DNA from 4 places in the Verrucosispora sp. WMMD573 genome. Region 1 is predicted to be linked to each of the others. Evidence: riboswitches for the same ligand, from Rfam matches in the RefSeq annotation. Region 1 holds a riboswitch; each other region holds the start of a gene.

Region 1 (7,683 bases):
TGCGCAGCCGATCCTCGCCGAGCTGAATGTCCCCGGCGGCGCCCACGGTCGCCCGGAACAGGCCCCGGCCCGGCACGTGCATGAAGCGCTCGCCGTCGACCCCGGGACTGGGCTCCTCGGTGACCTCGAAACGGATCATGGGCCACTGCCGGAGGGCAGCGGCCAACTCGGCGCCCGTTCCCGGGCTACCGGACCACCCGCACTCGGCCCGGCGGGCGCCGGGATCGACGGGCTGAGCCGTCCACTGCAGGTTGACCGGCGCGGCGAGGACGCGCGCGATCGCCCACTCGACGTGCGAGCACACGGCGAGCGGGGTCGAGTGGACGTATACGACGCCACGCGTTGGCACGGTGACCTCCCGGAGTGCGAGGTGCGTCTTCCCCTACGACCTCGCCCGATCCGGGCTTGTGGAACACATGATGACTGCTGTGACGGATGGTACGCCAGGGAATCGGAAAATCCGCCGCCCGGAATACCCGGACAGGTGATCGGGGTTCCACCTCGTGACGCCGCGATGACCAGCCGGCATCGTGGGTCGTGTACAGTTCCATCGGCGGCCTGTGCCGCGTAAGCCTCCGCGGGTCTCGCCTTCCACGGCGCCCGCAACAGCCCCCGGACGTTCCGTCCTCCGTACGTCTTGCAAGGAGTACCTCCGTGGCGAGCAACACCTCTAAGACCGCGCGCGCGTCAGTCCGGGCCGGCCAGGCTGGCCAGGGTGGCGCCCTCAGCGTGCTGGGCGAGTTCAAGTACGTCATCCCGCTCAACGGCGGCAAGCACGCCTACGTGCGGAACCTCACCAACGGCAAGACGGCGCACCTGCGCACCGACTCCGAGGCTTTCGTCGAGGAGATCCGGGTGCTGGCCGCCGCCGGTCACGCCGCCAAGATCCGCGCCGAGCTCAACGGTCTCAACGCCGCCCACCCGGGCGACGGCTGGGACGCCACCGAGAAGCGCCTGGTCGAGGCCGGCGTCTTCGAGGCCTGATCGGCCGAGGGCCACGGTGCCCTCTCCGTACCACCTGTGAACGCCCGTCGGGTCTCGCCCGGCGGGCGTTCGCCGTCTCACGCCCGTTCCGGCGGGTCCAGCAGGGCGACCTCGCCGGTGCCAAGGTCGTAGACGGCGCCGGTGACGGCGACCCGGCCGGTGGCGACCGGCGGCGCCAGCCTCGGGTCGGCGCGCAGCGCGGCCACGGTACGGACCACGTGCCGGCGGACCGCGAGGGGCAGCAGGTTCGGTTCGTCCAGCCCCGCCTCGGTGACCGCCGGCGCGATCCGGTCGACCAGATGGGCCAACGCGCCACCCGGACGCCGGCCGGTACGCAGCGACTCCGCGGTCGCCTGCACCGCGCCACACCGCTCGTGGCCCAGCACCATCACCAGCGGCACGCCCAACACCTCGACCACGTACTCGATCGAGCCCAGCACCGCCCGGTCCAGCACCTGCCCTGCCGTGCGGATGACACAGATCGAGCCGAAGGTCTGGTCGAAGATCGCCTCCAACGGCACCCGCGAGTCGATGCAGCCCAGCACCACGGCGTACGGCTGCTGGTCGCCGGAGGCGGTCGCGGCCGCCGCGGTCACGTCGTGACCGTGCACCGGCTGTCCGCTGACGAAGCGCCGGTTGCCGGCGAGCAACTCGGCCAGAGCCGCGCGTGGCGTGCCCGCACGGGCCTGACCGGCCAGCGCGGAGCCGGCGGGTACGCCCTCCGTGGTTGCCATGTCCTCAGCCTGGCCGGGCCGTCGCCCGGGCGGAGCCGATCGACGAGATCTTCTCAACACCCCGGTTGGCGTGTTGTCATGACGGGTAGCCGGTGTTACCACCGGGTATCCCCGGTGTTACGCATCCGTGCGCCGTGGGGAGGTGGCGATGCCGGAGCCGACCGAGGTACGGCTGGGCGACGACGTACGCCTGCACGTGGAGACCGCCGGCCCGACCGACGCCGAGGTGACCGCCGTGCTGCTGCACGGCTGGACCCTGGACGGGCGCAGTTGGCACCGGCAGCTGACCGCCCTCCGCGAGACGTTCGGTTCGGTCCGGGTGGTCACCTACGACGCGCGTGGACACGGCCGGTCCAGCTGCATGGCGCTGCCCACGGCCACGCTGGCCCAGTTGGGCGACGACCTGGCCGCGGTGCTGGACGCGGTGGCGCCCACCGGTCCGGTGGTGTTGGTCGGTCACTCGATGGGCGGCATGACGATCATGGAGTACGCGCACCGCCACCCGGACCACTTCTCCCGACGCACCGCCGGTCTGGTCTTCGTCTCCACCACGGCCGAGGGGCACACCCACACCGTCTACGGCCTCTCTCCCCGAATCGCCCGGATCATCCGACTTGCGGAAACCACCGGCGCCGGGGTTCTCGCCCGCTGTGGCGCCTGGCGACCGCCCCGAGCCCTGCTGCGCGCGCTCCGCCCGAGCATCCGGTGGATGCTGTTCGGGGACCGTTGCGACGCCACGGACATCCGGCTGGTCACCTCGGCGGTGGCCCGGGCCTCGCTGCGGTCGATCGGCGGGTTCCGCGCCTCCATCGGCACCCAGCACCGGCTGGCCACGCTCACCGCGCTGGCTCACCTGCCGGCGGCGGCGCTGGTCGGCGACCGGGACCGGCTCACCCCGCCGCCGTGCGCGGAGTCGATCGCCGCCGCGTTGCCCGCCACCGAGCTGACCGTCTGTCCCGGTGCCGGGCACATGCTGATGATGGAGCGGCCCGAGGAGGTCAACGCCGCCCTGGCCGGCGTGTTGCGCCGGGTCCTGGATGACCTCCCGGCCCGACAGCACGTCCGCCCCTGACGGTGCCCCGCCCAGTGCCGTTCCGGCCAGGTCGGGCGCGGGGCGTAATCTCGTGCGGTTGGCCGGGCGGCGTCACGAGGAGAGCGAGCGGTGGACCAGAGCACCCTGGATCAGGAGATCGCCGCCGAGCAACGGCATCTCGACCGGGTGTACGCGCGACTGGCCGAGCTGCGCCGATCCGCGGTCCGCGCGGAACGGGAGGGCTACCGACTGGCCCGGGTCGGCAACTTCGGTGCGCTGGTCGAGCGGGACGCCATGGTCTTCCACGCCGCGCAGCGACGTCACCTGCTCGACGCCGAGTACGAGGGGCTGGTCTTCGGCCGACTAGACCTGCGTGACGGGCAGACCCTGTACGTCGGGCGACTCGGTATCCGCGACGAGGACGCCACCACACTCGTGGTGGACTGGCGGGCCCCGGCCGCCGCCGCCTTCTACCGGGCGACCCCGGCCGAGCCGCTGGGCGTCGTCCGGCGCCGCACCATCCAGTCCAGCGGTGAGCGGGTCACCCGGATCGAGGACGACCTGCTGGACCCGGACGCGGCCCCACCGGACATGCCGGTGGTCGGCGACGGTGCGCTGCTGGCCACCCTGTCCCGGACCACCGGTCGGGGCATGCGGGACATCGTGGCCACCATCCAGCGCGAGCAGGACGAGGCGATCCGCTCCCCCGGCTCGGGAGTGACCCTCGTCTCCGGTGGTCCGGGCACCGGCAAGACGGCGGTGGCGCTGCACCGCGCGGCGTACCTGCTCTACGCCGACCGCAGCCGGTACGCCGGCGGCGGCATCCTGGTGATCGGCCCCTCCTCGGTCTTCGTCGAGTACATCGCCTCGGTGCTGCCGTCGCTGGGCGAGGACACCGCCACCCTGCGCTCCCTGGGCAGCCTGTTCCCCGGGCTGGCGGCCACCCGCACCGACCCGCCGGAGGTGGCGGCGATCAAGGGTTCGCTGCGAATGCGCCGGGTGCTGGAACGGGCGGCCCGGGACGCGGTCCCCGACTCGCCGACCGAGCTGCGCCTGCTGTACCGGGGCGCGCTGCTGCGGTTGGAGCGGACCGAGCTGAACGCCATCCGGGACCGCGCGCTGCCTCGCGGCGCCCGGCGCAACGAGGTGCGTCGGGCCGGCTTCGACGGCGTGCTCGCCGCGCTCTGGGCGCAGGCTCGCCGGCTGGGCATCGCCGGGTTGCCGGAACAGCGTGCCTTCGAGGACGAGCTGATCGACCGGACGGACTTCCGCGAGTTCCTCAAGGCGTGGTGGCCCCGGCTGCACCCACGGCACGTGCTCGCCTGGCTGGCCGATCCGCAGCGACTGCGTCGCTACACCGGCGGCCTGCTCTCCGGTGCCGAGATCCGGCTGCTCGGTACGGCGTACCGGGGGCTGGACACGGCCGGCCCGACCGTCGCCGACGTCGCGCTGCTGGACGAGTTGGACGCGCTGCTCGGCAAGCCGATGCGTCCCGCCCGCCCGAAGCGCGACCCGTTCCAGCTGGCCGGTGGGGTACGTGAGCTGAGCACCCACGCCGACCGGCAGCGGGCCGCCCGGCAGGCCGCCCGGGAACGTCCCGAGGACTACCGCGACTACGCCCATCTGGTGGTCGACGAGTCCCAGGACGTCTCACCGATGCAGTGGCGGATGGTGGGCCGACGCGGGCGGCTGGCGTCCTGGACGGTGGTGGGTGACCCGGCGCAGACCGCGTGGACGGGAGATCCACAGGAGTTGGCCCGGGCCCGCGACCAGGCGCTGGGACGCCGCCGCCGGCACCGGTTCACGCTCACCACGAACTACCGCAACTCGGCGGAGATCTTCGCGGTGGCGGCGGCCGAGATCCGGCGGGCGTACCCGGATCTCGCGTTGCCCACCGCGGTCCGTTCCACCGGGATCGACCCGCTCCAGCTCAAGGTGCCGGCATCCGAGCTGGAGACCACCGTCGTGACGGCCAGCAGCGCCCTGCTCGGCGAGGTCGAGGGGACCGTCGGCGTGATCACTCCGGTGCCCCGGCGGAACCAGGTCGCGGCCTGGTTGGGGGCGCTGGGCGGGCAGCGGTTGCAGGTGGTGACCAGCCTGGAGGCCAAGGGCATGGAGTACGACGGTGTGGTGCTGGTCGCCCCGACGGAGATCCGCGCGGAGCCCGGCTCCGGTGTCCGTACCCTCTACGTCGCGCTGTCCCGGGCCACCCAGCGGTTGACCACCGTCGACCCGACCGGTTGAGATCGCGAGCCCGACGATTGCACTTATAGCGATGTTGGCATAGTTGCGTCCCCGGCCCGCCGGACCACGCAAGGTGTTCGGGTGGGCGCCGGCCAAGACCACCATCATGCTGCGGTGTCGAACGCCGCGCATCGCCACTCCGGCCGACTGTGGGCGGCGTTCGCCCTGCTCAGCACGCTGATGGTGGTTGAGGCGGTCACCGCCTTGCGGACCGGCTCGCTGGCCCTGCTCTCCGACGCCGGGCACATGTTCACCGACGTGCTGGGCATCGGGATGGCCCTCGCGGCCGTAGCCGCCACCCGGCGGGCCGACACGGACCCACAACGCACCTTCGGGCTCTACCGACTGGAGGTGCTCGCGGCCCTGGGCAACGCCGTCCTGCTCTCCGGCGTGGCGGTGTACGTGCTGGTCGAGGCGGTACGCCGATTCGGCGATCCGCCCGAGGTGCTCGCCGGCCCGGTCCTGGTGGTGGCGGCACTCGGCCTGCTCGCCAACGTCGCCGCGTTCGCCCTCCTGCGTCCCGGGGCACGGGAGAGCATCAACCTGCGCGGGGCGTACCTGGAGGTGCTGGGGGACCTGCTCGGGTCGCTCGGCGTGATCACGGCCGCCGCGCTGATCGCCGTCACCGACTGGTGGTGGGCCGATCCGCTGGTGGCCGTCGCGATCGCCACGTTCATCCTGCCCAGGACCTGGCGCCTGGGCCGGGCCGCGGTACGCATCCTGGTCCAGGCCGCTCCGGAACACCTTCAGGTCACCGCGGTGTACGACCGGCTGGCCGCGGTCCCGGGCGTGGCCGGCGTCCACGACCTGCACGTCTGGACGTTGACCTCCGGCATGGAGGTCGCCTCGGCGCACCTGACCGTGCGACCGGGCGCCGACGTCGGCGCCGTGCTGGCGGCGGCCCGCGCGGCGCTGCACGAGGACTTCCAGATCGAGCACGCGACCCTCCAGATCGAGCCGCGATCGGATCCGGGGCACTGCGGGGCGGCAGAGTGGTGACCGGAAGAATCGAAAAAGGGCCTTTTGTCCGCTTTTGTTCTGTTCTACTAGTCAACAACCGAACACCAGCAGTAACAGCAGCTGCACCGGTCACCTGGGCACCGGTAGGCTCGGACCCGGCCTCCGCCAGGCGGCACCCACCGGTGCCGGCGGCGACCGCCGCCTAATCGCCCGCCAGGGGCGAACCGGGGAACCATGTTCCTGGGGTGTATCCGCGCCAGCGGTAGGGATCTTCCGTCCCGAACCCGTCAGCTAACCCGGTCGGCGGCTGACGGAAGGACATGTGCATGCCAGCAGTGGCAACGGTAAGACCGGCCGCCCGTACGGCGGCCCTGATCGCCGCCGCGCTCGCCCTCACCCTCGGCGTCGCGCTGGCCCCCTTCACCCCCGCCGCCGCGGCACCGCAGCCGTTGCGGGCGGCAGCACCGGGCGACGTGGACGACGAGGGCGGCACCCCGGCACTGCGGGCCCAACTGGAGGCCGCCAGCAAGGGCTACCTCGACGCCAGGACCGCGCTCGACCGCTCGGTGAAACGCCAGAAGACGCTCGCCGAGCAACTCAAGACGACCGAGAGCCAGGTCGCCGAGCGGGGTACCAAGGTCGCCGAGATCGCCGCGCAGGCGTACCGCAACGGGCGGCTGGGCGCCGCGTCGGCGCTGCTCAACAGCGGGTCACCGGCCGGCTTCATGGACCGGGCGGCGGCCCTGGACGCGGTGGCCGCCAACTCCGACCGCGCGCTGCGCGAGCTCCAGGCGGCCCGGGACGAGGTCAGCGCCACCAAGCAGGCCCTGGACGTCGAGATCCAGGAGCAACGCAAGCAGGTGGCCGTGATGGCCAAGCGCAAGGATCAGGCCGAGCGGGCGTTGACCGTGGCCATCGAGCGGGACGAGGCGGCCGAACGGGCCAGGGCCGCCGAGCGGGCCGCCCGGTCACCGTCGCGCAGCAGCGGGTCGAGCCCCACCGCCGAGCCCGCCCCCCGCAACTCCGACGGATCGTGGCCCTCGGAGTCGTGCAGCGTCAACGACCCGACCCCGGCCAACGGCTGCATCACCCCACGCACCCTGCACGCGCTGAAGCAGGCCAAGTCGGCCGGCTTCACCCGGTACGTCTCCTGCTACCGCTCCGGCGGCTCAGGCGAGCACCCGAAGGGCCGAGCCTGCGACTTCGCGGCCCAGAAGAACGGCTTCGGCGGGGACGCGACCGGCGGCGACCGGACCTACGGCAACAACCTGGCGGCGTACTTCGTCAAGAACGCCGACCGGCTCGCGGTGCTCTACGTGATCTGGTACCGGCAGATCTGGCTGCCCAGCAGCGGTTGGAAATCCTACAGCGGCGCCCGGGGTGACCCGTCCAGCGACCACACCAACCACGTGCACCTGTCGGTGTACTGACCTCCTCGTCGCGCCGGGTGAACCGCTCTTCACGAGCGGTTCACCCGGCATTGCGTTTTCCCGTCGGCCGGCGGGGCACCGTCCCTTCGGCGCGCATCGACGCGTCTCCTTGGTTACCGTCGTACCAGGAAGCGGTATTTGTCCGCTAACGGGAGGAACGCCATGAACGAGCGAATCGCCAGACCCGGCGGCGGTACGGACAACGGGGTGCGGTCGTGACCGGCCGCGTCATGATTTTCGCACCGACCCCGCTGCTGACCGTGACCATCGACCAGCCGAGCGACGCGCCTGAACTGCA
Region 2 (7,683 bases), 1.8 Mb from region 1:
TACCCGATCCGGCAGGGCTCGTCGGCCGAGCGGCAGATGAAGACCCAGCTGCGGCAGGGCAACAAGGCGACGCTCAACATCTACCTCGGCGCGCTCAGCAACAACCTGCTCGGCTGGGCGACCTTCCCGCAGAACAGCCTGAACGTTATGGACGGCGTGGTGGTGCTCAGCGAATCGCTGCCCGGCGGCACTGCCACCAACTACAACCAGGGCGACACCGGCACCCACGAGGTCGGCCACTGGCTGAACCTGTACCACACCTTCCAGGGCGGTTGCTCGGGCAGCGGCGACCAGGTGGCGGACACCCCGGCCGAGGCATCGCCGGCCAGCGGCTGCCCGACCGGCCGGGACACCTGCTCAAGCTCGGGCCGCGACCCGATCACCAACTTCATGGACTACTCGTACGACTCCTGCATGTACCAGTTCACCTCGGGCCAGGCCACCCGCATGATCAACGCCTGGAACGCGTACCGCGCGGCATAGCGCGTCCGCCGCACCGCGTACCGCAGGTGCCGGCTCCTTCGAAGGGGCCGGCACCTGCTGGGTGTGGGTCAGGCGGCGCGGCGGTGATGCCGCCCGGCGCGGGCCGGCACCGGGCGCGTGGCCTGGGGTGTGGCGCCGGCCGGGTCGAGCCAGACCTGGACGGCCGGACGGGAGGCCAGCTCACTCGGCCCAGCCACCGACTGCTCCCGTCGAGCCAGCATCGCCACGTCGACCGTGAACTCGAAGAGGCACCAGTCGGCGTGCGGGGCGGCCCGCGCGGCGAGCGCCAGCCGGGCGACGGTGGCGTCGTCCGTGACGGGCCGGGCGCGCCCGGCGACGTACGCCTCGTCGTCGCTCTCCTCCGGCGGAAACGAGTGCAGCGCGTAACGGCCGTCGCGCTCCAGGTCGCGCCGCTTCGGTGAGTCGATCACGAAGCAGTAGAGACCGTCTTCGGTGATCACCGGAGAGACCGGGTGTACCCGGGGCCCGCCGTCGGCGCGGACCGTGGCCAGGTAGCCGAAGCCCGGGCCGTACTGCTGCATGAGAAGGCGGATCCCGTCGGCGAGTCGGGGCTCGTCAGCGGCGAATTCGGACCAGGAAGCCATGCCGACATCCTATCGAACACACGTTCGAAGCGGGTAGTCCGACACGCGTGTCGCATACCGGCAGCTATGGTGTGTCGATGCTGCTCTCCGACCGTGACCTGGTCTCCGAGATCAAGGCGGGCACCCTGGCGCTCGAACCGTTCGAGCCCAGTTTGGTGCAGCCCTCCAGCATCGACGTACGACTGGACAAACTGTTCCGGGTCTTCAACAACCACCTCTACACCCACATCGACCCGGCGACCCGACAGGATGATCTCACCTCCGCGGTCGAGGTGCCCGACGGCCAGGCGTTCGTGCTGCACCCGGGCGAGTTCGTGCTCGCCTCGACGCTGGAGGTCATCTCACTGGGCGACCAGCTCGCCGGCCGCCTCGAAGGCAAGTCCAGCCTGGGACGACTCGGCCTGCTCACGCACTCCACCGCCGGCTTCATCGATCCCGGCTTCTCCGGCCACGTCACCCTGGAGCTGTCCAACGTGGCCAACCTGCCGATCACCCTCTGGCCGGGCATGAAGATCGGTCAGCTCTGCATCTTCCGGCTCTCCTCGCCGGCCGAGCACCCGTACGGGTCGGCCGTCTACGGCTCCCGCTACCAGGGCCAGCGCGGCCCGACACCGAGTCGCGCCTGGCAGAGCTGGCGCACCTGGCCCACCCGGTGACACCGCGGCCGTTGATCCACTGCGCGCACCAGTAGGGAGCCCGCCCCGCTCCGGGAGCGGGTCCTACGGCGGTACGCCGAGCCCGGCCATCTCAGCTTGGCCGACCGAAGCTGTGCACCGGGCTGCTGTCCAGCCGCTTCATCTGCACCGGCTGACCCGCCCGGGAGGCGTGCACCACCCAGCCACCACCGACGTACATGCCGACGTGGTGCAGGTCCCGGTAGTAGAAGACGAGGTCGCCGGGGCGCAGCGCACCGCGACTGACCGACGCGGTGACCTGACGCTGCCTGGCCGCGTTGTGCGGCAGTGCGACACCGGCCCGCGACCATGCGGCCAGCGTCAGACCGGAACAGTCGTACGCGTCCGGCCCCTCGGCGCCCCAGGAGTACGGCTTGCCGATCTGGGCGCAGGCGAAGGTGACCGCTTCCCCGGCCGCTCCGCCGGGGTAGCTGGCCGGACAGGGCGCCGGCCGCAGCGGCCCACCGCCGCCCTTCCCGTACGCCCGTAGCCGGAGCCGCTGCAACCTGTCGATCTCGGTGTCGATCTGTCGCCGCTTCGCCGCGAGATCGGCATCGGTGCGGGTCAGCTGATCGATGGTACGGTCCAGCCCGGCCTTGGCCGCGACGAGTTCGTCGCGCAGTTCACTCGCGTGCCGGACGTCCTGCTGCTGGACCCGGGCGTACCGGTCGAGCAGGCTGAGCTGCTCGACTACCTCACCCGGCGACCGGCTGCCGAGCAGCGCGTTGACGGCCCGTACCTGCTCACCCTTGTACGCGCGGGCAGCGAGCTTGCCAACCCGATCCATGGCCTCGTCCACCTGGCGTTGCAGCGGCGCGATCCGGGCAGCCAGGGCGTCCGCATCCCGTCGCTTGCCGGCCAGGTCCTGCCGGGTGGCGTTGTGCTGTTCGATGACGGGTTCGAGCCGGTTCCAGTCCTCGTCGATCCGGCGCTCGATGTCGGCGACCGTGGGGTCGGCCCAGGCGGCCGCCGCGCCGCCGGTCAACATCACAGCGGTCGCGGCCAGGGCGGCGGGGATGCAGCGGTACCAGCGAAAACGCGGCGCAGCCGTCGGTCGGCCGGACAATCCCGGACGTGGTGACGGCGGCCGCGGGGCACGGTCTGCCACCGGTCTCAGCACTCCTTCTTCCCATACCGCCAACCGGGTTCGGGCGGGAAGGGGCGCCCTACCGTGACGCGCACGGATTCACCCCGGATACCTGGTTCCCGGGCTCGCTCACGAGCGATTCGGCGGTGTCGGACCGTTACCACCCGGGGTGGGCGGACCTGCCAGCGGCCGACGATTGCCCAGCGTAGGGACGATCGGCGTCGATACGCAACACAACCGCGCCGTCACTGTGGGTGCTGACATCCGACAACGACGAGGGCCCCCGTCGACTTGACCGGGGGCCCTCGGGCGCTTCTGCGCGACCGCTCAGCGGACGCTGGGGCGACTCAGCCGGGTCGGCGGAAACCGGCGACCGGCATGGTCGTGATGGGCGAGACGTTCACCGGCTTGCCGGCCCGTGGCGAGTGGACCATCTGGTTGTTGCCCAGATACAGCCCCACGTGGCTGACATCGCTGCGGAAGAAGACGAGGTCGCCGGGACGGGCGTCGGAACGGGAGACGGCCTTGCCCTCGTTCCACTGGGCACCCGTGAAGTGGGTGAGGTAGATGCCGGCGGCCTTGTACGCGTACTGGGTCAGGCCGGAGCAGTCGAACGAGTTCGGGCCGGTCGCTCCCCACACGTACGGCTTGCCGACCTGGGCGCAGGCGGTACGGATGGCCGTGCGGGCGGCGTCGCTGACCACACCGTTGATGGTGGGGCAGTTGGTGGTCTTCACCGTGGTCACCGGCAGCGACTTCTCCAGTCGCTTGATCTCGGCGTCGATCTGCTTCTTCTTCGCCGCCAGCTGCTTCTGCTTCGCCTCCTGATCGGCGATCAGCGCGTCGAGCTTGGCCTTCTGGTCGTCGTACTTCTTGCGGATCTTCATGACGCCTTCGAGCTCGCGGCGCTCCTGTGACGCCAGCCGATCAAGGAAGGCCATCTGCTCGCCGAGCTCGTTCGGCTTGGAGTTGAGCAGCACGGCACCGATCTCCTTGGACGGGCCGGTGATGTAGTAGCGGGAGGCGAGATCGGCGACCCGGTTCATCGCCAGCTCGGTCTCCAGGGCCAACGGCTGGATCTTCTTTTCCAGGCTCTTCGACTTCTGCTTGTTGACCCGCAGCTGGGAGCGCACCTTGTTGTACTGCTCGATTGTGGGTTCCAGCTTCTGCCACTGCTTGTCGATCTGGGCCTCGATCTCGTCGACCGAGGGTTCGGCGTACGCGGGGGCGGCGAGCAGGCCGGCACCGACCGCGGCGGCGGCGACGAGGACGACGAGCCCACGGGCGGCCCTACGCAGGCCACCCGGACGAGATCGCCCTGGCGCACGACGATGAAGGGGCATGGTTGCCACCGGCAGCGTCTCCTTTGCAACCGACCACCGGGCGTCCCGCGAGCGGTAAGGGGCGGGGACAGACGACCCATGGCGGTCGGTGCCCCACATTAGGGAACGGTAGGTGGGGAATCAAGGCGACCAACGGCTCATTCACCTTTGCGCGACGGTACGCATACAAAGGGTGTCGGCCGATTCGTTATAGTTGCGTACGTCAATTCAAAACCGGGCGGGGCGGCACTGGATAGGGGTACCGCCCCGCCCGGTGTGTTCGGGCCGGTCAGCTCGCCGCCGGGGTGGCCTCTCCGGCACCGCCCACCTGCTCGGGCTTGACCGACCGGAGCAGGACGCTGGCCACGTCGACCACCTCGACCTGCTCGCCGGCACCCTTGCCGTTGACCCCGTCGCTGAGCATGGTCGAGCAGAACGGACAGCCGACGGCGACCGTCCTCGCCCCGGTGGACATGGCCTCCTCGACCCGGTCAACGTTGATCCGCTTGCCGATGCGCTCCTCCATCCACATCCGGGCACCACCGGCACCGCAGCAGAAGGAACGCTCGCTGTTACGCGGCATCTCGGTCAGTTCACCCGCGATCGCGTTGCCGAGCACCTCGCGTGGCGGGGTGAAGACCCGGTTGTGCCGCCCCAGGTAACACGGGTCGTGGTAGGTCACCCCGCCGTCGACCGGCTGCACCGGGGTGAGCCTGCCGGTGGCGACCAGGTGGGCCAGCAACTGGGTGTGGTGCACCACCTCGAACTCACCGCCCAGTTGGCCGTACTCGTTGCCAAGGGTGTTGAAACAGTGCGGGCAGGTTGCGACGATCTTGCGCTTGGCCTTCTCCCGGCCCTCGAACGCTTCGTTCAGGGTCTCGACATTCTGTTGCGCGAGCATCTGGAAGACGAACTCGTTGCCGATCCGCCGGGCCGGGTCGCCGGTGCAGGTCTCCCCCTCGCCGAGAATGGCGAAGGAGACCCCTGCCTCGTTGAGCAGGGTCGCGACGGCCCGGGTGGTCTTCTTCGCCCGGTCCTCGAACGCACCGGCGCAGCCCACCCAGAAGAGGTACTCGAAGTCCTCGATTTCACCGACCCGCGGCACCTCGAAGTCGAGCCCCTTGGTCCAGTCCTCACGGGTGTTCTGCGGCGCCCCCCACGGGTTGCCCTTGTTCTCCAGGTTGCGCAGCATCACGCCGGCCTCGGAGGGGAAGCTGGACTCGATGAGTACCTGGTAGCGACGCATGTCGACGATGTGGTCGACGTGCTCGATGTCCACCGGGCACTGCTCGACGCAGGCGCCGCAGGTGGTGCAGGACCAGAGCACGTCGGGGTCGATCACGCCCCCGGACTCGGCGTCGCCGATCAGCGGCTTCTCCGCCTCGGCGAGGGCCAGCACGTCGACGTGGGCGAGCTGCGCGGCGGTGGCCTTCTCCTCGCCGGTGAGGTCCTTGCCGCCGCCGGCCAGCAGGTAGGGCGCCTTGGCGTACGCGTGGTCGCGCAGACTGAGCACCAGCAGCTTGGGCGACAGTGGCTTACCGGTGTTCCAGGCCGGGCACTGCGACTGGCAGCGGCCACACTCGGTGCAGGTGCTGAAGTCCAGCAGACCCTTCCAGGTGAACTGCTCGACCTGGGCGACGCCGAACTGGTCGGACTCCGGGTCCGCATCCTCGAAGTCGAGTGGCTTGCCGTCGCTCATCATCGGCCGCAGCGCGCCGAGACCGGAGCCGGCGGCACCCGGCTTGCGCTTGAAGAAGATGTTGGGGAAGGCGAGGAAGCGGTGCCAGGCGACACCCATCGTCACATTCAACGAGATCACGATGACCCAGGCCATCGAGATCGAGATCTTGACGAGCGCGGCGACGCTGACGCCGGAGTCCCAGGCCGGCAGCAGGGCACCGACCGCGTGACTGAGCGGGGTGGCCCAGGTGGGGTACTCGAAGTGATCGGTGGCCACCTTGAAGCCGCGGATCAGAAAACCCATGACCAGTACGGCGAGGACGACCGCCTCGACAAAGTAGCCCTGCCACATGGTGGAACCGGTGAACCGGGACCGCCGTCCGGCCCGGTTCGGCCGGTTCGCCAGCCGGATCCCGATCAGGACGCCGATGCCGACCACGCCCAGAATGCCGATCCACTCGGTGACCAGCCCGTAGAGGGTCCAGCCACCGATCAGCGGCAGTCCACCGGTGGGCGAGACCACCTCGAAGTACGCCTCAAGCACCAGCAGCGACAGCACGATGAAGCCGACCATCACGAACCAGTGCGCCGCGCCCACCACGCTCCAGCGGAGCATCCGGGTGTGCCCGGCGGTCTCCGCCAGCATCGTCCTGGTGCGGCTGACCGTGTCGCCGGAGCGGGTCGGATCGGGCTTACCCAGCCGGATGACAGCCACCATCTTCGAGACCGCGCGTACCGCAAGCCACACCGCAACCGCGGTGATGGCGGCCGCGAGGATCGTGGTGACGATCTGGACGCTGCCCATCGAGTTGGCCTCCCGGTCTGCTGCCTGTCGAGCGGCTCGGCGACCGGGGGCGTCGGTGCGATCGTCGACCCACGCCGCCGCACCTCAACCTGATCGGTCGATGACCTCGCTCCGCTCGGTCATGCAGTGCAGCCTACGCGCAAGGTTACCCAGCAGTAACGTGAGTCATCTCGCACCCGGGGCCACGCTGCCCTGCGCACACCTTAGGAGGCCGACGGCAACGCCGCTCGGGCGGGCCGCCGGTGGCGCCGGAGAGTCAGGGCCTTGAGCTGCGGGTCAGCGCCAGCGGGAAAGCACGATCAGGGAGGCGACCATCGCGCCGAACCCGACCGCCAGGTTCCAGTACCCCAGCTCCATGACCGGGTACTCCTGCTCGGAGAGGTAGTAGACCACCAGCCAGCCGATGCCGAAGACGATCAGCGACACCGCCAGGACCGGCAGCCACACCGGGCTGGGCTTGTTGGTGGCCGCGGTCGTCGCCGTCGGGCGGACGTCCGTAGGCGGGGTGTACACCTTCTTCTTGCGGACCTGAGACTTGGGCACGGCGCTCTCCAGAGGGGTTACGACCTCGTCCGGCCTGACAACCGGGCGCGAGGGCGACGGTCCATGGCCAATAATGTTCGACAGCTAGCGTAGTCCGGAAGACCCGTCCGATCCACGAATGAGGTGAGACCGGTACCGGGCAGCACCGGAAAACTGGGCAGCACGGCTGGCGCCACGCCCGCACCGGGCGGCGTCGGAGCGCGATGACGAGGGGGACTGGCCCGTGGAGTACACGTCCGGCGCAGCGTCGTGGCAGAAGGCGCTGCGACGACTCGTCGCCGGGTTGCTGCCTCGGCGGCCACGTCAACGCCGGCCGTTCTGGTCGGTAGGGGTACCGCTTATCGCCCTGGCGGCCGGCCTGCTCTTCACCACGACGGCCACGACGGCGGACGGCACCGCCCTGCGCGAGGACCGCCGCCCCCAGCTGACCGAGCTGATCGAGGACCGCCGTGCGCAGGTGGCGGCGAACGAGAAGCGGGCCGCC
Region 3 (7,683 bases), 2.2 Mb from region 1:
GGACGTGGTCACCGCCGAGCTGCGCTTCGACATCGGTCTGCTGGCCGACCGTCTCGCGGGGATCGTGGACTGGCTGGCCACCGAGCGGCCGTTCGGCACGACTCCGGTCGGCCTCTTCGGCGCGAGCACGGGGGCCGCCGCCGCGCTGGTCGCTGCGGCTCAACGACCTGATCTGGTACGCGCGGTGGTGTCGCGCGGTGGTCGGCCCGACCTGGCTGGCTCCCTGCTGGGCCAGGTGCGCGCCGCCACGCTGCTCCTGGTCGGCGGGCTCGACGAGCAGGTGATCACCCTCAACGAGCGGGCGCTCGGTCAGCTCACCTCCCGGGCCGAACTGCGGGTGATCCCCGGCGCGACACATCTCTTCGAGGAGCCGGGCACGCTCGATCAGGTCGCCGGGGCGGCGGCTGACTGGTTCCACGACCACCTGCACCCCCAGCCCGCCGCCGCCTAAAACACCCACCCGCTCTCCGCTCTCCGCTCGGGTGCGGCCCGTGTGGGTGGGTGGTCGCGACATGCGGCATGTCGGGTCATCCGGTGGGCGTGAGGGTGCGACATGCGGCATGTCGGGTCCGTGGGTCGGCCTGAGGCGCGCGACTCGGGTATTTCCTGTCTGCGCGGTTGCCGGTGGGGTCGCGGTTTGCGGCATGTCGGGCTTTCCCGTCGGGCTGACAGCCCGACATGCCGCAACCTGATGCCGAGCGCCGAGCGCCGAGCGCCGAGCGCCGAGCGCCGAGCGCCGAGCGCCGGGCGCCGGGCGTTCGGGCGTCGAGCGCCGGGTGTTGGGCGTCGGCGACGTCAGCTCGGCTCGGGGGTGGGTCCGGACGACGACGGTGCGGGGGGCGATGGTGCGGGGGGTGTGGTCGTCGGGCCGGGCGGCGGCGTTTTCGATGGTGGTGAGTCGGGTGCCGGTGGGCGGGACGCCGAATCGGACGCGTTCGCGGCGGCCTGCCGTTGACGCTGCACGCTGTCGATGACCCGCCAGGCGACCGCGGTGATCGGGACCGCCACGAAGGCACCCGCGATGCCGGCGATGAGGGTGCCGGCGGTCACCGCGACCAGGATCACCACCGGATGCAGCCGGACCTGGCGCTTCATCACCAGTGGCTCCAGCAGGTTGCCCTCGATCTGCTGAACGGCGATCACAGCGGCCAGGGTGAGCAGGGCGGTGGTCGGTCCGTTGGCGGCCAGTGCCACCAGCACCGCGACCGCGCCGGCCACCGTGGCACCGACGATCGGCACGAACCCGCCGATGAACGTGATCAACGCTAGCGGGAACGCCAGCGGCACTCTGAGCAGCACCAGCGCCAAGCCGATACCGATGGCGTCGATGGCCGCGATCAACATGGTGCCCCGGCTGTATGAACCGAGGGTGCGCCAGCCGATGCGGCCCGCCTCGGCGGCGATGTCCCGGTTGCGCCCGGCGGCCCGGCGCAGCGTCCACCGCCACATCTCCCGGCCATCCTTGAGCAGGAAGAACAGCAGCACCAGCGCGAGCAGAGCGGAGCCCACGACCTCGGCCACGGTGCGGGCGCTGGCGACCGGGTCCACCTGCTGCTGGCTGATCGCCTTGCGCATCTGGTCGAGCAGACCGTCGAGCTGCGCGTCGCTGACCGGCAGCGTGGAGGTGACGAAGTCGCGGGTGTGCTCCAGCCCTTGCCGCAGTTCCTGGCCCAACTCGCTGAACTGGTCGGCGGTCAGGCTCCACACCAGTGCGCCGACGCCGCCCAGGATGCCGAGTAGGAGCAGGACGCTGAGCAGAGCGGCGAGCGCGGCCGGCAGGCGCAGCCGGCGCAATGCCAGCTGCACCGGATCGAGCAGCGCGGCGAGGAACAGGGTCGCGGCCACGGCGATGGCCAGCGGGGTGACCAGCAGCGTGATCCGCGCCAGCAGGTAGAGCCCGGCGGCGATCACCACCAGGCAGGCGCTCCACACCACCGCGGAACGGACCAGCCAGGGCAGGGCGGCCCAGGTCTGGCGCGGCCCGGCGCCCCGAACCGCCGTCTCGTCGGGTTGGTTCCCGCCATCGCTTGCGACCACGTCGGCCCTCCTCAATGTCCGGCGAGGTCGGTACCCGGTCGACGTTCCTCCGACACTAATCGCCTGAGACCGAGCCGGCGGGCGTTCGGCTATCAGTACGCGGCGACCGCTGCCCGGCCGACGACCGCCGGGATTTCCCGGGTCTGCTCGGCGGCACCGGGTGCGGTCAATGGCAGGACCGACTCGCGTTCCGCTGCCACCGGCAACAGCGCGGCGGTCGCTTCCTCGCGAAGGCTCCTCGCCGCGGCGGCGGAGAGTTCCGCGGCCCGCCAGGTCGCCTGCTCCCGTTCCCGGGCCGCCCGCTGCCGGGCCAGGAGGTGGTCGCGTACCGCCCGACGCAGCAGCAACTCCTGCTCCACCGGGTGCAACCGGGGATCCCAGCCGCGGTGCGCGAAGACGTCGCTGAGTTGCTCCACCGACAGTTCCCGCCGCCAGTACGCGTCCAGGGCGGCCCGGTGCAGCCAGCGCTCACGGTCGGCGTACTCGGCAGGGGTGCGGGCGGTCTGCGGCAGCGGCATGCCGGCGGCATCGGAGAGCCGGCGTACGTCCGCCTCCGCCGTCTCGTACGCCCGCCAGGCCTGCTCGGCCTCGTCCTGCGCGGCGAGCCATTCGTCGCGGCGGTGCCGGGCCGTCGCGTCGGCCCGCTCCGCGGCGATGGTGACCTCCTCGGCCCAGCGTTCCTGGTCACGTCGTTGATCGGCGTGGTCGGACCGGCTCGGCAGCGCGGCGTCGCGAATGCGGGTGCCGGCGTCGAAGCGGAAGAGTCGAGGTCGTAGCAGCAGGCCGGTGACGGCGAGCAGCACCACGCCGAGCAGGCCCAGCCAGATGGCGGCGGCACGGGGCGCGTCGAGCAGAACGGAGGAGAGAGCGGTACGCATCATCAACACCTCGCGGTCGGGATGAGTCGTCGACTGTGATGGACGCGGGTTGTGACGGCGGGCCGGGTACCTGGAGCACGGTTGATGCCGTTCCCGGGCGGTCGGATCGGACTCGCCGGGACGGTCCCGGGATCACCGTGGCGGTGGCGCGATGAGGCCGGGTGGCCGCTGGGCACGGCCGGCGGGCGGCAGCGTCACCTGGCCCGATCGGTCGGCCGGACCACCGTCGGTCAGCCGGTGGGTGGGCCGCGCCGGGTCGGCTCGCCCGCACGGACGGCGGGCACCGGGGCGACGCGGTGGTCGATCCGGGTGGCGTCGGCCGGCGTGGCGTCGGCACCTGCGGATGGCAGTGGCGCGCTGTTCGCCGACACCCGCCAATCCTGGGCGTCCTCGACCGCATGGGCGGGCTCGACGGCGGGCCGGACGGTCGACATCGCGGTGGATGGCGAGCCGACGAAGACCGTGGCGCTCGGTGGCGGTACGGCGGTGGGCCGGGCCGGCGGATCGGCCGTGACGGCCCCGCCGATGCCGACGGCGAGCACCAGGGTCGCCAGCGCCATCCGGGTCAGTTCACGTAGTGCGCACAGCATCGCCGGCCACAGTGGACGGGCGAACGCTGGAGACGGCACCGGTCCAACCTATCCCGCCGTCGGCATGAGCGCAGCGCGGCGATCGTTCGGAGCGGGTGAAGCGCGCCACGTCGTCCGATCAGGAGGACCGCCGCCTCAGCGCTCGGCGGGGTCGGTCACCTGCTCCTTGGCGAAGAGGGCCAGCAGGTCACCGACCTCGTGGTCGGCCTCGGCCGGATGGCGGAACCGCCCGGCCGGGTTGAGGGTGTATTCGTTGCGCCGGCCCACCCGGGTGCGGTGCAGGTAGCCGCCCGCCTCCAGGTCGGCGACGATGGCCTGAGCGGCACGTTCGGTGACGCCCACCTCCGCCGCGACGTCACGTAGCCGGGCGGTGGGGTTACGGGCGATGGCGAGCAGGACGTGCGCATGGTTCGTGAGGAAAGTCCAGTTCCGCGCGCTTTCCCGTCCGTCAGTGCTCGCCATGCCCGCCATCGTATGACCCGCCGTTCGAGTACCCCGGCTCGCGCCGCTACCGGCCCCCGGTGCGGCCGAACGCAAGCGTCGACTGATGCATGAAGTGCATATCACGTATAGCTTGACGTGCGTTATCGCGCGTGTGACCGTGATGGCAGCCCGTGACCAGCGCCGGCCGGGATGACCAGGCATTTCTTCCAGAGATGAGGTGCAGCCGGATGAGTCGACCCGGATCGATCGGTCCACAGCCCGGACCGGACCGCGAGTTGCTCACCGCGGATCTTCCCGGTGCCCCGCAGCGGGCCCTCGCCGAGTTGCTCGCCGGCAACCGGCGGTTCGTCACCGACGCGCTGCGGCATCCCAACCAGAACGCTGGGCGGCGGGCCGCCGTCGCGACCGAACAGCACCCCTTCGCGGTGATCGTCGGCTGCTCCGACTCCCGGCTCGCCGCCGAGATCATCTTCGATCGCGGGCTGGGCGACCTCTTCGTGGTGCGCACCGCCGGGCACACCGTCGGGCCGGAGGTGCTGGGCAGCGTGGAGTACGCCGTGGCCGTGCTGCGTACGCCGCTGGTGGTCGTGCTCGGCCACGACTCGTGCGGCGCCGTCCAGGCGGCCCGGGAGGCACTGGCCACCGCCACCACGCCCCCCGGGCATCTGGGTGCCGTGGTCGACGCCGTGGTGCCGAGCCTGCACCGGGCACAGGACGCCGGAGTGGACGACCTGGACGGGATCGTGGACATCCACATCGCCCGGACCGTCGAGACGATGCTGGACTCCTCTGCGGCCCTCGCGGCGGAGGTGGCTGCCGGGCGGTGCGCGGTGGTCGGCATGTCGTACCGACTGGCCGCCGGCGAGGTGCGGGCGGTCGCCGCGGAACCAGCCGAACTCCGCGGTGCGCTGGCGACCGCGCCCTGATCCACGCCCGACGACCGTCCTGAACGACGACGGCCCTGAACGACGACGACGACCATCCTGAACGGCGGGGGCCGTCCCGCCACGATTGGCGGGACGGCCCCTGGTGCGTCGCGTCGGGTGGTCAGAGCAGTGACACGTGAACGTGGTCCGTGTGGTTTGACGGGCCGCTGTATGAGCTCCAGCGCTCCGTGGCCGCGAACCAGATCTGCCGGTTCCAGATCACGTAGTAGATGCCCAGCCGGTCGGCGTTGCGGACCAGGAAGGCCGCCAGGTTGTTGCCGTAGATCCGGGTGTCGTTGTTGTGCCACGGGCTGAAGCCGCTGTTCTGCAATGACCAGTCACAGGCCCGGCCCTTGGGGTGCTCGAACTTGTCACCCGGGCGGAAGCAGCCGACGAACCGGTTGAATCCGGCCCGCTTGACCTCCTTGTACATGTGCAGCGTCCGCGGCGTGATGCAGCCCGACGTGGTGGGGTCGTTCTGGCTGCACGACTCGGGCTTCCAGCCGCCGTCCGAGGAGCGGTTCGGCGCGATCCTGGCCACCGGCGAGGTGGCGTCCACCAGCCCGCCGGTCAGGCCGACACCGCCGACCAGCCGGAGGGACTTCTCCGCTTCGCTCTTGTTGCGCGCCATGTCGTTGGTCAGCTTCTTCTGCTCGCGCACCTCGGCGTCGAGCGCGAGCTTGGCCTGCTCGGCGCGGAGCTTGATCGCGTTGACCTCGCCCAGTTTCTTGTCGTTCACCAGGTTCAGCTCGTCCAGTGCCGAGGCCCGGTTGATGAAAGAGTCCGGTGCGCTGCTCTGCAACAGCATGGCGATCGCGCCGACCCGGCCCGTCCGGTACGACTGGGTGGCGATCTGGGCGACCTGAGGCGAGAGCGCGTCCAGGTCGGCCTGAGCGGAGCGGACCTCAACCGCCAGTTGGAGCTGGCGCTTCTTGGACTTCTCCAGTTTGGCCTTGGCCTTGGAGTAGTCCCGGGTGGTCGCCTCGATCAGATCGTTGAGCATCGGCGGGTCGTCGTCGTGCTCGGCGGGCTTGGGGTCGTTCGGTGCGGCCGTCGCCGGCATCGGACCGGCGAACACGGCGAACGCGGCGAACACGGCCACCACGGGCGTCAACCAGCGGCGTAGGGGTGCCGTCACTGTTTTCCCTTCCATCGACCGCCGACCGGGTTAGCTGACGGGTTCGGGACGGAAGTGGCCCCTACCGCTCTCGCGGATTCACCCCACGTACCTGGGTCCCCGGCTCGCCTCGCGGCGATTGGGCGGTGGCACCGCAGGCGCCGCTGCGCGCCTTCGGCGGTGACCGGCAGTGAGGTTACCTGACGGTCCATCTGTGCTTCTACGCCCCGAACCCGACGAGATGCGTCATTTCGTAATCGCTTTGGGTGACTAGCGACACGATTACGAGCCGCATTGGCAGGGGCGGTCACGTTGAGGAGTGTCACCATGTGGTGTCCGTGCTCCTGTCCGGGTCGGGCCACCCCGAAGGGGTGGCGGGGGGCGTGTTTCGGGTGGGTGGGGTGCTCAGCGCGCGGAGCGCCTCGGCCCGGTCCGTCGCCGGCCGGGGAATCACGGGGGTGGACGCACCGCCGGGGACGCCGGCGTCGCCGCCGCGTCCGGCGGTGGTGACGACCGCGGCCAGCGCGGTGGTCAGCGGTACCGCGGCGATCAGCCCGAGCGTGGCGACCACGCTTCGAACGATCTCCGTGGTGAGGAACTCACTGGTCAGGATCTGCCCCAGCGCGCGGGAGTCCGCGGTCAGCAGGAGCAGGAGCGGCAGCGAGGCTCCGGCGTACGCCAGCACGATGGTGTTCACCACCGAGGCGATGTGTGCCCGCCCGACCCGGGTAGCCGAGCGGTACAACTCCCGGCGGGAGAGGTTCGGGTTGGCGTGGCGCAACTCGTTGACGGCGGCGGCCTGGGTGACCGTGACGTCGTCGAGTACGCCCAGCGAGCCGATGATGATGCCGGCGAGCAGCAGGCCGTGCAGGTCGACGTCGGCGCGGAACATGGACAGGGTGGTGGCGTCCTCGCTGCCGAAACCGGTCAGGTGGGTGGCCCCGGTCGCGGCCAGCCCGAGCAGCCCGGTGAGCACCAGGCTGGCGAGCGTGCCGAGCACGGCCACCGAGGTCTGGGCGGACACCCCGTGGGTCAGGTACAGCACCACGAACATGATCAACGATGCGCCGACGATGGCGACTGCGAGCGGTGGCTGGCCGGCGCTGATACCGGGCAGCACGAAGGTCAGCAGGATGGCGAAGCTGGCGGCCAGACCGCCCAGGGCGGCCAGACCGCGTAGTCGCCCGAAGGCGACGATGGCGGCGGCGAAGAGTACGGCCAGCCACACCAGCGGCTTACCGCGTTGGTGCTCGGCGATGTTGTAGGCGCTGACCGAGGGGTCCTCCGGATCGATGAGCGAGACCAGGATGATGTCGTCGTCGACCTCGACGCGGGGAGCACCCGGCCCTGCCGGGATGGGTGTCTGCACCTCCTGCCCGGCGTCCGGTCCGGTCTGTACCCGGACGCTGACCGTGCCGCAGGGACCGTCCGCGGCCGTCGGGGTGCCCTCGGGTACCACCGGGTTGGGCGGGCAGGGCTCGCTGACCACCCGGGTGACCGTGCCGTGGTAGCGGGGGGTGTCATCGGCGGCCTCGGGGCGCGGTGCGTCCCGGGGCCAGAGCACGATGGCGGCGACCAGGGTGGCGAGAAAGAGGGGGACCACCGTCACGACAAGGATCCGCCGCACCCCCGGCGGGGTGGGCGGAGCGGAACGGGTGTGGTCGGCGCCCATTCAGTGTCTCCCAACGATT
Region 4 (7,683 bases), 2.9 Mb from region 1:
AAGTGGTTCACCATCAGGTCGAACAGCTCGGCGTGCCAGCGTCCGTCCGGATGCCGGTGCCGCAGCCAGGCGAAAAGGCGGTCGTACTGCTCGAAGGCGTCGAAGTGCCGACCGCTACGCGTGGAGGTGATCGCTCCCTGGCGGCCCTGACGGTACAGATAGCAGACCCGGTCCAGCACGCTGATGCGCTCCGCGCCGATCAGCAGCGGGTGGCTGAACGGGATGTCCTCGTACCAGCCGGGGTGGAAGCGCAGCCCCAACTCGGCCATGAACTCCCGGCGTACCACCTTGTTCCAGGCGGTGTGCTGCACGCGTAGCAGGTGCGGCCGGTCGGCCAGCCGGACCACGCCGGGGATCGCGCGCAGCAGCCGGCTGCTGGCGTCCACCTCCTCGCGCCCGCACTCGTGCACCCGCAGGTGGTCGACCATCATCACGTCGGGGCGGTCCGCTCGTAGCCGGTCCAGCACGGCCGGGATCGTGCCGGCCGGCAGCCAGTCGTCGCTGTCGACGAACCAGACGTACCGGCCGGTGGCCACGTCCAGGCCCGCGTTGCGGGCCGGTCCGAGGCCGACATTGCGGTCCAGGTGCAGGACGCGCAGCCCGGGATGCTCGGCGGCGTACCCGCGCAGCAGGTCGCCGCACCGGTCCGGCGAGGCGTCGTCGACGGCGATCACCTCGACCTGAGCCGCCTCGGCAGGCGGGATGTCGCCGTGGATGGAGTCCAGGCACTGGCGCAGGTACGCCTCGACGCCGTAAACCGGCACGACGATGCTCAGCAGCGGCGTTGGCGTCGGCGGTGTGACCACCCGGAAACCTTCGGCCATCCGGGTTGACGAACCTGGAACCTGACGTGGCCGCGCACGGTGGAGTTTTTGAACAGCCGATGAGTGCCAGGTTAACGAGGGGGCACCTGTCCGACTGGAGGGCTGCCGGTGATCGATCTGGACAAATGTCGCAGCAGGCGTTGCTCCGGAGTGCGGCGGGGCGGCCGAGCCAGGCAGTTGCCTGCCAGCTACCCGAGGTAGGGTGCCCGGCGGGCCGCGCCGACCGGTTGCCTCCACGGGAGAACGGCTCCTGCCGTCATTCCGGCGGCCACGAGGAGATTGGCGTACGAGTGACGGGGTCGACAACCGGGAGGTGGGCATGACGAGCACGTCCCTCGCGCCGTCGGCGACCACCCCACGCGAGCGTACGGACGCGGACCGTCTGCCGTCGCTGACCGGGCTGCGGTGGATCGCCGCGCTGCTGGTCTTCGGTTTCCACGCCGGCACCATGCGCATCATCGCCGATCCCGGTCCGCAGGCGGTGGTGGGCGAGATCTTCACCCTGGGCCTGTCCGGGGTGCAGTTCTTCTTCATCCTCAGCGGCTTCGTGCTGGTCTGGTCCGCGCGGCCTGGTGCCTCCCGGCGCCGGTTCTGGCGGCGTCGGTTCGCCAAGATCTATCCCAATCATCTGGTGCTGTGGGCGCTGGCCATGCTGGCGATGCTCTGGTTCGCCGATCCGATCAACCCGGTGGCGGCGCTGGAGAATCTCCTGCTGGTGCAGGCCTGGGATCCGCGGCCGGGCCACTTCTACAGCATCAACAACGTCAGCTGGTCGCTCTCCTGCGAGCTGTTCTTCTACCTGTGCCTACCGCTGGTGCTGCCGGCGGTGCGACGGGCCCGACCGTGGCTGCTGTGGGCTGTCGTGATCGCGGTGCCGCTGCTCATCCTGGCGCTCTGGCCCGGGCAGGCTCTGGTTCCGGAGCCGGATCGGTGGTGGTTCACCCAGGTCTTCCCGCTGGTTCGTTCGCTGGAGTTCTGGATGGGCGTGGCCGCGGCCGAACTCATGCTGCGGGGCCGCTGGCGGGGGCCCCGGCTCCCGGTGGCCAGTCTGATCTTCGTCCTGACCTGGGTGGCGGCCTCCCAGTGGATCCGGGCCGAGTTCTGGGCGGCGCTGCTGTCGGCGGCGTACGTCCTGGTGATCGCCGCTGCGGCCGACGCGGACGTGCACGGGCGGCGCTCGCCGTTGCGCTCCCGGACGATGGTCTGGCTCGGCGAGGTCTCGTTCGCGTTCTACCTGGTGCACGTTTTCGTGATCATGACGATCCTGCGGTTGACCGGCGACTGGGGTACCGGCCTGCCCGGCTGGTGGGGTCCGCTCGCGGTGGTCGGGTTCCTGCTGCTCACCCTGGGACTGGCCGCTCTGTTGCACAGGTACGTGGAACAGCCGATGATGCGTCGCCTGGCCCCATCCCGACCGCCGCAACCCGGCCCGCCGGACGCGGCGCGTACCAGATCATCGGGCGCTGCGGCGCGACCTGTGTCGCCGGGCGGCGCGGTGCGCTCCGAGTCGCCGGGCGGCGCGGCGCGCTCCGAGCCGCCGGGCGGCGCGGCGCGCTCCGGGTCGCCGGGCGCGGCGGGTTCCGAGACGTCGCCCGGACCGTCGGTGGTCGGACTGCCCCGACAGCGGGCATCCCGGGACGGTGCGGACCCTGCCGGCGGCGTTGATCATAGCGGCGACCGTCCATCACGGACGGTAGGTTTGGAGTAGCCTGACCTGCCCGTATCGACGTACCCGGCGACGCGCCGGGCGATTTCGACACGCCCGTGGCTGGTGCGTCCCGGCCGGTCGTGGCGGTAGCGTGACGACGTGCTTCCCGCCGCGCCCGCCCGTCCTCTGTGGTGGTTGGCGCGCTGGGCCGCGCGGCTGTTGACCGGGCTCGCGGTCGCCGCCGCCTTCACCCTCGGCCCCTGGGCACTGCCGGGGCACCCGGCCGCCGCCGACCGGTTCACGGCCACGGCAACACCGATCGAGACCTTCGTACCACCGACGTCCGCCGACTGGCACCAGGCCGCCCCCCTCGACCTGGCTGACACTCGCGGCCAAGCCGCACTGCTCGATCTGGCCGCACCCCTCGATCTGCCCGCACTGCTCGATTTGCCCGCACTGCTCGATCTGGCCGCCGCTCGCGGCCAAGCCGCACCCCTCGACCCGGCCACCGCTCTCCATCTGGCCGTGCCGTTCGATCTGGCCGCCTGCCTCGACCTGGTTGGCCTGGCGACGTCTACTTCGCGGTGTGCCGGTCACTCAGCGGACCCGGCCGGAGGTTGCGCCTCGTCGACCGCGCGGGGCGCCGACGATCCCACCGACCCGGCCGGGGTGTCCGCGACACAGCCGACGGCCTGTGGTCGGTCCGGGCTGACGGCGCTCGGCAGCGTCGCTGCGCGCGTCACGCGGGTGCCGGCGGCCCCGGTCGGGGGCGTCCAGGCCGCCCGCGCCCCACCGCACGCCTGATCTCCGGCGACCTTCCGTCGCGTCCGCACCGCTCGGTGCCGCACCCGCGCCGAGCACCTGCCAGCCCGTTGCGTCAGCCGCGCCGTCGGCAGCTGCCAGAACGAGCGACACCGCCGCGCGAACCCGCAATCGCGCCGCAACGCCATTCGCGATCCGCTGCCGGTACGGCCACCGGCGCCGTACCGATTTCCCCGAGGTGCCGACATGGAGAAGACCGTTCTCTACCAGTTCCTGATCGAGGTGCCACGCGCCGCCGCCATCTGGTCGGGCCTGCTCGTGCTCGCGCTGGGCGTACTCACCGTGCTGGTCGCCCGTCCGGAGCCGGCCGAGCCGGTGGAAAGACCCGCCGACGAGGACGCGCTCCGCGCCGCGACCGAGGAGGCCGACCTGCGCCGATACGCGGACGAGGTGGCGGTCGCGGCAGCCGGCGCCGGGCAGAACGCCGAGCGACGGCGTACGGCGTGGCGGGTAGCCCAGACGGAGCTGGACCGCGCCTGGGCCGCGTACGACCAGGCGGAGGCCGCCGCCCGGCGGCTGGCCGACGTCGCCGGACTGCCGACCCCACGCACCCCCCGAACCCCGGCCGAGTACGCGTCCCGCGAACGCTGGCTGCGCCGGGCTGCGATGGCCGCCCACTGGCGTGGTGACCTGACCGCCCGCCAGCTCAGCGACGTGCTGGCACGCCGGTCGGGCTGGGACCCCCGGCGTCACCCGGCGGAGCAGGAGGTGGTCCTCGCCCGGGTGGTGCGTGACAACCGCCTGGCGGCCTATCGGTCGGCCGCCGAGCGGGAGCGGGAACTGTGGCGGGCGGCGGAACTGGCCGCCGAGGCGGCTCGCGCCCTCTCCGCCGAGGCGTACGCGGCCGCCGAGCGGCTCCGACCGAACCGGCTGCCCGTCTCCGGTCGGGCCACCGTCGGGCGACCCGGCCTGCTCCCGCGCTGGCGTCCGGCTCGCTTCGGCTGAAATTCCGTGAGCTGAGTCACATTAGCCGGAAATTCGGTCACTGATCGTAGGTAAGGCGATTACCGCAGTAATCTCCACTGAGATTTCCACCGGCCGTCCGGTTGTTACCCGAAGGTGCCCGAAATGCCATCGGTCCCATTGGGCGACGGCAGTTCCCCGGTACCCGAAAATCGCCGCCCCAGATGATGTTTAAGCAGGTCAGGGTGGGTTGGCTTCGAGGTGACCGGCCAGTAGTGTCAGCGCGTCCGGTGCGGTAATCGATCGCAGGAAGCGACGCCGTACCGACCCGCTCAATCGTGATCTCACGAACCGGGGACCCACTGCACCACTGGGGTGAATCCGCGAGCCTCGACTCGCGGTAGGGCGTCTTCCCGCCCGAATCCGTCAGCTAACCCGGTCGGCGGTGACGGAAGGAGTACCAACCCTCGTGCAGTCCGATGTGATCCCCCCGTTCCCCCGCCTCCACGGCACTGCGGTGCCCGTGCTCGCCGGCCCGATCGCCGCGAGCTGACCCCCGGTCATCGCCACCGCCCGGCCTTTCCGGGCGTACCCCTTGAACGGCCTGTCCCGCTCACCCGGGCGGTCGTCGGCGCCCTGCTGCCGACCCGACCGCCGGAGCCGGTGTGCCGTTCTCCCCTCAGCCCGTGGAGGAACCGTGAAGCACACCCTCTCCCGCCGGCTCCGCCGGCTGGTCACCGAACGCCCCTATCAGCTCGTTGCCGGCGCTGCCGTGGCCCTCGTCCTGGCCACCGGCACCGGAGCGGCTCTCGCCGGCACCGGAAACACCCCGGCACCCACGCAGGCCACGACCGCCGCCGAACTGCGCAGCGACACGGTGGCCGCGACGAGTCAGGCGGAGGTCGCGCCGACGACCGCCGCACCCAGCAGCGCGGCATCCAGCAGTGCCGCGCCGGCCAGCGCAGCCGCCTCGCCGTCGCCGAAGGCCACCTCGGACCCGGACCTGGTAAGCAAGAAGGCGGCACCGAAGCCGCCGGCCTCGAAGGTTCTGAAGTACGACCACCAGGCCCAGACCAACGGCTACTACTGCGGTCCCGCCGCCGTGCGTAACGCGCTCAGCGCCGCCGGTGTCGCGCGTAGTCAGGACGCCCTGGCCAGCCAGCTCGGCACCACGTTCGCCGGCACCAACTCGGCCGAGGACACCACCCGCGTCCTCAACGCCGTCGTCAAGGGCGACCCGTACGAGACCACGATGATCCGTGGCGGTGCGGCCAGCCCGGCCCAGATGGACCAGCTCCAGGCGGACGTCGTCGCCGCCATCACCGACGGGCGGGGCGTCGTGGTGAACGTCGCCGGTTCCGTCACCGACAACGCAGGCCGCTGGCACTCCTTCCCGGGAGGCCACTACATCGCCGTGGTCGGCTATGAGGACTCCGGCCGCCTGGTGAAGATCGCCGACTCGGCCGACGCCTCGTACCCGTCGTACTGGATCAGCACCATCGACCTCGCCAACTGGGCCGCCACCCGCGGCTACTCGGCCTGATCGCATCGTCCCGCTGCACCCGGAAGCCCTCGGCCCGCTGGCAGAGGGCTTCCGTTTCGGGTACGTCAAGCGGCGGGTCATGCTGGTTGCCGGGTCGACGTAGCTCGGGGTTCGTCAGGCGTGCGCGCGGTGCTGCTTCGCCAGGCCGACGAAGCTCGCCCAGGCCGCCGGGGTGAAGGCCAGCGTGGCGGCGTCGCGGTTCTTGGTGTCGCGGACCAGCACGATGCCGGGCAGGTTGTCGGCGACCTCCACGCAGTCGTTGCCGCTGGAGCCGCTGCGGGTGGACTTGCGCCAGGTCGCGCCGTTCAGATCCATGGCTTCACAACATCCTTCATGCGCTCGATCGACTGGCGGCCGGACAGTGCCTCGTTGCGCACCGTCTCCCACTTCGACAGCAGGACACTCAGGTCGTCGTCCTTGTCGACCAGGACGCCGCCGAGTTGAGTGTCCAGATTACCCACCCAGCCGCCGTCCGCGCTCCTCGCCAGTATGAAGGGGCCGGTCAGTCCATCGTGCATGGCGACGCCGGTGGGCACCAGGTGCACGCTGATGTTGGGCCGGGTGGCCAGCTCCATCAGATGGTGCACCTGCTCGACCAGCACGTCCTTCAGCTCCTCGTCGACCCGCCGCAGCACCACCTCGTCGATCACCGCGACGAGCTGGGGCGGGTCGTCCTGCTCCAGCACCGTCTGCCGGGCCATCCGGTTGGCCAGCCGACGCTCCACCCCCGCCTCGGTCAACGCGGCGTCGGTCCGGATCACCGCACGGGCGTAGCGCTCGGTCTGGAGCAGGCCCGGCACCAGCGTCGGCTGGTAACAGCGGAGCTGCCGGGCGTTGCGTTCGGCCTCCAGGTAGGGCAGAAACCACGCCGGCTGGCGCAGCACCTCGGCGGTCCGCAGCAACTCCTCGAACATGCCCCCGGTCTCCAGGACCTCGTCCGCCCGCTTCGCGTACGGCCGATCGAGCGGGCGGGTGCCCACCTCCACAGCGGACACCAGGGACGCCGAATAGTTCGTCCGCCGACCGAACTCCTCCTGGTTCATGCCGGCGGCAGTACGCAGCCGGCGAAGCTGCGTACGGATCAACTCATGCAGGTCGGAAGGCTGCTCGCGTTCCATGTCCCCTCCACCGGGTCTGTCAAGATCGCCAAGAGGCCGCCCAGCGCCGGATCGGGGCACCCGGACCCCACCGTGGCCAGCGTCGATGCCTTCCGACCGTAGTGCCGTCCTCACCAGACTGTCACGCAACGGGGCCGCTCCCATCCACAGGGGACGGGGCGGTTCTGTCCCGGGGTCGCCCGTGCGCCTTCCCCCGCGTCCGGGCGGCCCCTCCGATCGCCGACTGGGAGGTTGATGTGCGTACCCGGGTTGCCTGGCACCTGTGCCCGACGACGCTGCTGCCGGTGTTCTCGCCGGGGCAGCCGTTACTGCCGGAGTCCTCGCCGAAGCGGCAGGAGCAGCGCGGCTCCCGGCTGCCACCGCCTCAACCACGCATTGGCCGCTGCCCATTTCAGCATGACCCAACGCCGTCGCAGGGCCGACAGGCGTCGCGGGGCCGACAGGTGTCGCGGGGTGGGCAGGTGTCGCGGGGTGGGCAGGTGTCGCGGGGTGGGCAGGTGTCGCGGGGTGGGCAGGTGTCGCTCGGCTGGCAGGGGGACACGGGGGTGCCGGAGGATCAGCACGGCACGTGCCTGCCGCAGCGTCGGCGGGGTACGCACCTGCCGGATTGGATGCGGGAGCCGACCCGGCCGTTGCCGATGCCGCGTCCGGGGCGTCCCGGCTGGCTCACCCCGGGGCAGCAGTGGCGCGCCAACGGGGGCCGGTGGTGACCGCCGGCGGCTCGGGCGCCATCACCAGCCGACTGTTCCCACCCGAGCGGGGTCCACGTCCCCAACGTCCTTACCCCTTTGACGGCGAGGTGCCGCACACCCCGTTACGGCCGAT

Evidence for each region. A riboswitch is a leader RNA that binds a small molecule or an ion and turns the genes downstream of it on or off. The one in region 1 is predicted to bind cyclic di-AMP.
Region 2: another riboswitch for cyclic di-AMP. It lies ahead of O7601_RS07195 (NlpC/P60 family protein); the one in region 1 lies ahead of O7601_RS28415 (hypothetical protein).
Region 3: another riboswitch for cyclic di-AMP. It lies ahead of O7601_RS09280 (hypothetical protein); the one in region 1 lies ahead of O7601_RS28415 (hypothetical protein).
Region 4: another riboswitch for cyclic di-AMP. It lies ahead of O7601_RS15625 (C39 family peptidase); the one in region 1 lies ahead of O7601_RS28415 (hypothetical protein).

What each region holds. Positions count from the first base shown of each region.
Region 1 covers NZ_CP114901.1:6,277,657-6,285,339, forward strand. The annotation lists gene O7601_RS28385 (DUF3145 domain-containing protein) at 1-349, opposite strand, end outside; gene O7601_RS28390 (hypothetical protein) at 655-984, shown strand; gene O7601_RS28395 (carbonic anhydrase) at 1,062-1,718, opposite strand; gene O7601_RS28400 (alpha/beta hydrolase) at 1,867-2,790, shown strand; gene O7601_RS28405 (AAA family ATPase) at 2,881-4,995, shown strand; gene O7601_RS28410 (cation diffusion facilitator family transporter) at 5,077-5,994, shown strand; cyclic di-AMP (ydaO/yuaA leader) riboswitch at 6,145-6,277, shown strand; gene O7601_RS28415 (hypothetical protein) at 6,282-7,385, shown strand; gene O7601_RS28420 (PfkB family carbohydrate kinase) at 7,601-7,683, shown strand, end outside.
Region 2 covers NZ_CP114901.1:1,555,975-1,563,657, reverse strand. The annotation lists gene O7601_RS07210 (zinc metalloprotease) at 1-483, shown strand, start outside; gene O7601_RS07205 (pyridoxamine 5'-phosphate oxidase family protein) at 552-1,088, opposite strand; gene dcd (dCTP deaminase) at 1,166-1,744, shown strand; gene O7601_RS07195 (NlpC/P60 family protein) at 1,836-2,870, opposite strand; cyclic di-AMP (ydaO/yuaA leader) riboswitch at 2,883-3,005, opposite strand; gene O7601_RS07190 (C40 family peptidase) at 3,197-4,207, opposite strand; gene O7601_RS07185 ((Fe-S)-binding protein) at 4,461-6,656, opposite strand; gene O7601_RS07180 (cell division protein CrgA) at 6,933-7,199, opposite strand; gene O7601_RS07175 (DUF881 domain-containing protein) at 7,423-7,683, shown strand, end outside.
Region 3 covers NZ_CP114901.1:1,993,141-2,000,823, forward strand. The annotation lists gene O7601_RS09250 (alpha/beta fold hydrolase) at 1-451, shown strand, start outside; gene O7601_RS09255 (AI-2E family transporter) at 796-2,037, opposite strand; gene O7601_RS09260 (hypothetical protein) at 2,130-2,918, opposite strand; gene O7601_RS09265 (hypothetical protein) at 3,146-3,544, opposite strand; gene O7601_RS09270 (helix-turn-helix domain-containing protein) at 3,641-3,976, opposite strand; gene O7601_RS09275 (carbonic anhydrase) at 4,177-4,875, shown strand; gene O7601_RS09280 (hypothetical protein) at 4,997-6,013, opposite strand; cyclic di-AMP (ydaO/yuaA leader) riboswitch at 6,017-6,148, opposite strand; gene O7601_RS09285 (YibE/F family protein) at 6,315-7,664, opposite strand.
Region 4 covers NZ_CP114901.1:3,397,070-3,404,752, forward strand. The annotation lists gene O7601_RS15605 (glycosyltransferase) at 1-806, opposite strand, end outside; gene O7601_RS15610 (acyltransferase family protein) at 1,144-2,532, shown strand; gene O7601_RS15615 (hypothetical protein) at 2,632-3,276, shown strand; gene O7601_RS15620 (hypothetical protein) at 3,481-4,239, shown strand; cyclic di-AMP (ydaO/yuaA leader) riboswitch at 4,517-4,657, shown strand; gene O7601_RS15625 (C39 family peptidase) at 4,895-5,740, shown strand; gene O7601_RS15630 (DUF397 domain-containing protein) at 5,855-6,055, opposite strand; gene O7601_RS15635 (helix-turn-helix transcriptional regulator) at 6,046-6,858, opposite strand; gene O7601_RS15640 (hypothetical protein) at 7,320-7,568, shown strand; gene O7601_RS15645 (hypothetical protein) at 7,601-7,683, shown strand, end outside.